2 linked regions of the Symmachiella dynata genome follow. The protein of the gene in region 2 interacts with the protein of the main gene of each other region in a pairwise test. Links are inferred from orthologs where the notes say so. Each region holds a gene or a part of one and is shown on either strand. Other genes may lie near its edges.

Region 1 (3,260 bases), 4.1 Mb from region 2 along the record:
GGGAGTGCATCGCATGGCGCATCTCCAACCGCCGGGCATCATCGGCCAACAGTCGTGATATCTGTTTCGCCAACAGTTCAGCGGTTTGATCCAGGGTAGATTGTTGCTCGACGATCTTCGCCGCTCCCGCGGTCACAAATTCACGAGCGTTGAGTCGTTGGTGGTCATCGGCGGCATACGGGTAGGGGATGGCGATTGTGGGACACCCTGCGCAGGCCAATTCCGCTAACGTGGTCGCCCCGGCACGTGAGACGGCCAAACCAGCATCCGCATACCGTTGCGGCATATCGGAGAAAAACGGCGACGTCGTATGTTCAAGCCCGAGCCGTTGGTATTCATGCTCCACTTCCCGCCAATCGTTGATGCCGGTTTGGTGCATGATCGTCCAACCGGTCAATTGATCTTGCAAGATATCCGCAGCCATCGTCACCGCGCGATTGACCGCCGAGGCTCCTTGGCTACCTCCGAGAATCAACAATATCCGGCGCTGGTCGGTATGGCTTGAAGCGACTAAAGCGGCGATGTCGGGGTGCACCGGATTGCCGGTCTGTTCCACTTTCACCCCGGCCGGAAGATGCTCCGCACTAGCGGCATAGGAAACGCAAACGGCTCCGGCGCGGCGGCACAACCAGCGGGTGGCGCGGCCGGGAATGATGTTTTGCTCTAAGAGCACAGTGGGAATGCCCATCCGCCGCGCTGCTACGACCGGGGGGACACTGGCAAAGCCGCCCAGTCCGATCACCGCCGTTGGTTTTTGATCCTGAAACAGCGCCCGCGCCTGCCGTACCGCCCGCCAATTTCGCCAAAGAAATTGCCAAGGCCGCCGCCGTGCGGTAGCCAGCGATTCCGACGACAGCGCATAGTGCTGAAATCCAGCAGAGGCGACCAATCCCTCTTCTTGGGGACGCCCCGACCCCAGAAACTGCATGACCGCTTGGGGATAGCGTTGCTGCAATTCACGGGCCACGTTCAAACCGGGTATCAAATGTCCTCCCGTACCGCCACCGGCAAAACAGAAAATCGGGGAAGCGTTCGGTGATGGGTCGGACACGAGGTGAATGGCGCTTGCGGCGAATGGGTTTGTGGAATGGTGGTGACGACGAATCAATGATGCGCCGGCAAGATTAGAACGAAATGCACCGCTTGTCCACCGGTGTCAGACGGGTGATCTGCTAAACACTGCTGGGCAAGCCAGCAGTGGCACCCGACGTCGAGTGTTTTTCATATTTTCAACTTGTTGTAGATTGCGACTATGCAGCGAGGGACTGTGGCGTCTCAACGTCTGAATCGTCGACCGCGGTCGCTTCAACGGATTCCGTCGCGCGGGAAAAACTCACGATCAGACCGATGGCCATTAAGGTCGTCACGAGGTTACTGCCGCCGTAACTCATCAGCGGATGGGGAATGCCTTTGGGCGGCACCATGGCTGTCACGACGGCGACGTTGATCGCCGCCTGCAAAATGATCTGCGTTAATAACGTGGTCCCTGCTAAAAAGGCGAATGAATTTTTGTCGTGGCGGGCCAACAAACGGATGCCAAAAATATAGACGCCGATCCACAAGGCGACCACGGAAAATGTGCCGATCAGCCCCAGTTCTTCACCAATCACGGCAAAGACAAAGTCGGTGTTCGCTTCGGGTAAAAAGCTCAATTTTTGCCAGCCTTTTCCCAACCCGACGCCCTGACCTCCACCCGCTCCCAGTGTCATCAACGATTGTTTCAATTGATACGGGGCGGAACTGGGATCGGTCCATGCCGCCACAAACCCCGAGATCCGCTGCATTTGGTAGGGGCGATGGATCACCAGATACGCGATGGCGGGAATGGTCGGCGCTGCGATCAGTGCAAAATTGCGCAGCGGCCAACGAGCCACGAAGAGTAATATTCCGCTCCCCGCTGCCAAGAATAAGGCTGTCCCGAGATCGGGTTGCCGCATGACGAGCGGTACCATGACTGCAGCCGGTAGACAGGGCAACAGAAATCCCGTCCACCAACCGGTTTCTCGCGCACGGACCTGCATCACCAACCGCGCTAAAAAGAGCGGCAACGCCAACTTCGCCAATTCAGCGGGCTGCATCGTAAACGTGCCCAGACGCAACCAGCGTTGCGCGCCGTTGACGTGTGTTCCAATTCCGGGAATGAGCACCAAAACCAGCAGACCGGTTACCACGGCAAACAGAAAGGGGGCGGCGCGATAGATGAATTGTGCGGGCAATTGCGAAGCGATGATGCCGGCCGCGATACCGCAGGCCAAGAACAGCAGGTGTCGCGACAGGTAAATCTGCTCCGATTGGCTGGGGTGCGACGTCATACTGGCGCTATGCACCATCAGCACGCCCATGGCGAGCAGCATGCCAATCAATGCTAGAAAAAATCCGCGATCGTTATTCACGGGTTGAACATTCCACTGGAGTGATCCGCTTCCCGACAGACCGGGTCGCGACTGAGAAACGGTGTGCGACGTCTCCTTCATGGATCGTCGATTTGGCCGCTCAGCGCTGAGTCCGAATGGGGGTCCGCAAGCCAGTGGCGAGAGGATCGAGCGGCGCGGTCAAACATTCGCGGCAAGAGTCATAGCCCCACATCCGATTGGGCGGATTGTGCGTATTGTGCGGGCTGAGAGACTCAATGGATCTTGAGACTGGCAACAGCGATGATCGCCAGGATCGCCGAGCTGATCCAGAATCGTACGACGATTTTCATTTCATGATGGCCGTGAAACAAGAAGTGATTGTGGAGCGGACTACAGGCGATCAATCTTCGGCCGGTCATACGAAACCAGCCGACTTGGGAGATCACGCTGAGTGTTTCAATCACAAACACGCCTCCCACGATGACCAGCAGCAATTCTTGTCGAATCACCAAGGCCGCCAAACCGAGCAGAGCGCCCATCGGCAGCGAACCGGTATCCCCCATGAAGACCTGTGCGGGATAACAATTGAACCACAAGAAGCCCATCACCGCTCCGACCATGGCTCCCAGAACGACGCTCATTTCACCGGCACCGGCAATATACGGCACGCTGAGATATTCGGACATCTCCCGATGCCCCGACATGTAACACAGCGCGACAAAGGCCGATCCGGCAAAGACCATGCACCCACAAGCTAGCCCGTCGAGTCCGTCGGTCAGATTCACTGCATTGGAACTGCCGACCATCACGAAGGCACCCCACAGGATAAACCCGACTCCCAAATAGATGCTGTGCTCCCCGAACGGCCAAAACAGGTCCAGACCCTGTGAAACTTGTCGGTGATGC
Region 2 (3,167 bases):
GGGCATCGATTTTGACTGAACAGGTCACGCGGTCACAGTCGACGCTCATGGCTTCGTAACACTTGGTCACAACGGCCATCACTTCGTCCCATTCGCCTTCGATGACCGTCCCCATGGCGTGCAAGCGATAGTCCAGACCGCTCTGCGAAATGATTTCCACAGACCGCGCCACATAGGGACTCACACTTTCGCCTTTGCCCAACGGCGTCATGCTGAATTCTAATAAAACCACGCTGAGGATTCCCCGAAGAATAAACGGTAACCGCAATGCTTCTATTCTAGGGAGGCAGCCGCACCTTGCAATGATCCACACTCGCTGAGCGAGGAGTTGCCGATAAAATGTGGAGCGTCGCGAAACGCCCTACGAAAGAAAGGCCTCGCGCAAAGACGCCAAGCCGCGAAGAGTTGTCTTGAGAACGTGTCGTGTTGTATGACGCTGATTGGTCGCGTGCGGCTTGGTTGGAAACGGGTATTATTGTTTTATTTTCAAGATTTTAAATGGTTTCTCTTTTCCTTTCTTTGCGGCTCCGCGTCTCTGCGCGAGGCTTTTTTTAGAGGCTCGTCTCCCGTCCTACATCGAAAGGTGCGTCGCGACGCACCCTACATTTTGCTACGGAACCTATTTGCCGCGCGCGGCTCCTACGCATTGTGAACACGGTCGCTGGGAGGGCGAAGCTCCCGCTGAGCCGCATCGGTACCTGTAGGATGGCTGGCAACGTGTTGGGCAAATGGCGTATTGCGCTAGCGCGCGGCTCGGCAGGAGCCTCGCCCTCCCGGCGACCGTACTTGCAGTGTGTAGCGACCAACGGGAGCGGCCTAACCCCAACGAGCGGAAGCTCGCACCAAGCGGCTGTGCCGCTAGCGATACTGGCGGGGTTGGGTGGCCAATTCGACTTCGCGTTCGCGCAATTGTTCGAGCGTTTTTTTGAGGATTTGAGCTGCGGCGGGGGCGGCGATGGTTCCGCCGTAATGGTTGGGACCGACGGAAGGCTCATCGACGACGACCAACACCAGCGCTTGCGGGTTCTCCGCAGGAGCGCCGCAGATGAAGGAACTGACGTGCAACTTGTTGGAATACGCACCGGTCTGCGGATCGGGTTTTTGGGCGGTGCCGGTTTTTCCGAAGACGGTGTAATCCTTCGACTTTGCGTTTCGGCCTGTGCCGCGTCGCACCACCTCGGTCATGGGACCTTGCACGATCCAATCCGCAACATTGGCATCGACCGTTTGCGAGACGATCACAGTTGCCGGCCCCGCGATTCCTGATCGCTGATTTTCCACCAAGTGCGGTGTGCATTGCCGTCCGCCATTGGCCAATCCCGCCATGGCTGAGATGAGCTGCAACGGTGTGACGGCGATCTCCTGCCCCATGGGAACGGAACCGGTCGAGTAGCTGTTCCACTTTCGCAACGGACGCAACATCCCTTTCAGTTCGCCGGGCAGTTCAATGCCGGTCTTGCGGCCGAATCCGAATTTCACAGCGGTGGCATGGATTCCCGGATTTGTCAGCCGCTCACCGATTTTGGCCATGCCGATATTGCTGGACTTCACCAGAATGTCCGTCACGCTCAACTCGCCATAGCCATGGTGATCGTGCAGAACCCGACGTCCCATGCGGTATTCGCCATGTTCGCAATCAAACATTTCGTCGGGCTGAATCAATCCCTGCTCAAGCGCGGTGGCGACGATGAATGGTTTGAACGTCGATCCCGGTTCATAGATCGATGCAATCGCATGATTTTTCCAAGCCTCATCGGGAACGTTGTCGAGTTGATTGGGGTCAAACGTGGGGCAATTGGCCATTGCCAACACGCCGCCGGTATGGGGTTCGAGGACGATGGCGCAAGCGGACTTTGGTTTCCAGTCCTGCATGACTTTTTGCAGCGCTCGTTGCGCATGCAGCTGAATGACCGCATCTAAGGTGAGCCGAACGGTTTGGCCGTGCTGCGGCGGGCGGGTAATGCGTTCGCTGACCTCGACCACATGGCCCCGCGCATCCCGCGCCACGGAGCGTCGGCCATCGCGGCCGCGCAGGGCCTCGTTGAGGTGCTCCTCCAACCCGCCGCGACCGATGCCGTCGATGTCACGTATTCCTAATACTTGAGCGGCAATTTCGCCTTGGGGATAGACGCGGAGGAATTCGTCGCGAAATCCGAAGCAATCGCGGGGCAGGTCCAAATCGCGAATGACGGCGGCTTGTTCATCGGTCAATCGCCGCGCCATCCAAAGGAATTGCTTGTCGCCGTGTGCGGAGATGCGCTGGAACACCCCGTCACGATCGCGTCCTAGAGCATCGGCCAATTGGGCGGCGAATTGCCAACGCTGCTCGATCCGCGCGGGAACGACAAACAGGCTCCGCACCGAGACCGTTGTCGCCAACAGCCGGCCGTTGCGATCGGTAATATCGCCCGGTCGCGCCGGCAAGACTTCGTGCGCGGCCCATTGCTTTTCGACTTGATGCCTGAGCCGCGGGCCTTGAATCATCTGCAAGAAGACCAACCGCCCAGCCAGCACCAACCACACGCTGACAAGCATCGAGCGCAACAGCCATTCCCGCCAACTGGCACGCACAGGATCGTGGGCGGCGTTGTGTTGTCGGTCTTCAGACATCGCTATCTTCTTCCCTCACACACAAAACAGACCACCTGGGTGCCACTGGCTTTGCCAGTGCTTTGTAAATACTTTCGAGATTTCGTTCAGCACTGGCAAAGCCAGTGGCACCCTCGAATCACAGTTAGTGCAATCGCCGTGCCTGCTCCGGGTCGCGGGCGATAAGCTCGTTGGCCGATTTTGTTGGTTTGCGCGGGGGGACCATGACTTGCAGTTCCCCCGACTCCAACGATTCAATCATTCGCGCCGGAGCCCCCAATTGCTGGACCTTCAAACGGTGCAGCGCATGGCGTCGCTCCAAGACCTCGAGCCGGTAGTGCTGCAGACTCACTGCGCGGCGCAGTTCGAGATTCTCTTTTTCCAGACGAATCCCGGCCAACGCGATCAGCACGATCACCACGATGGCGCCCGCGAATCGAACAAACATGCCGCCTCCGAAACCGCCCATTTTGGAAGAAAACGGCGGTACGCGCGCAGCGACGACCAGACGGTCGGCGCTGAATTCATCGCACGAACCCCACTAGGGTTATCGACTGAATGTGGGGCGATTGACGACC

Evidence for each region.
Region 1: the proteins of Mal52_RS10545 (region 2) and Mal52_RS25940 interact in binary tests that used the Escherichia coli proteins (3 or more experiments, as listed by UniProt). The link is inferred for Symmachiella dynata from one-to-one orthologs.

Annotation. Positions count from the first base shown.
Region 1 is NZ_CP036276.1:6,798,998-6,802,257, forward strand. Bases 323-3,260 are described here. They hold Mal52_RS25940 (FtsW/RodA/SpoVE family cell cycle protein), read right to left. Parts: upstream 2,394-3,260; coding sequence 1,251-2,393; downstream 323-1,250. Other genes in these bases: murG (undecaprenyldiphospho-muramoylpentapeptide beta-N-acetylglucosaminyltransferase), read right to left, coding at 323-1,051; mraY (phospho-N-acetylmuramoyl-pentapeptide-transferase), read right to left, coding at 2,627-3,260. In the rest of the region: more of murG, read right to left, coding at 1-322.
Region 2 is NZ_CP036276.1:2,735,386-2,738,552, reverse strand. Bases 235-3,079 are described here. They hold Mal52_RS10545 (peptidoglycan D,D-transpeptidase FtsI family protein), read right to left. Parts: upstream 2,611-3,079; coding sequence 859-2,610; downstream 235-858. Other genes in these bases: Mal52_RS10540 (hypothetical protein), read right to left, coding at 2,735-3,037. Outside these bases: Mal52_RS10550 (MTH1187 family thiamine-binding protein), read right to left, coding at 1-232; Mal52_RS10535 (LysM peptidoglycan-binding domain-containing protein), read right to left, coding at 3,137-3,167. UniProt on the Escherichia coli protein: Essential cell division protein that catalyzes cross-linking of the peptidoglycan cell wall at the division septum. Required for localization of FtsN.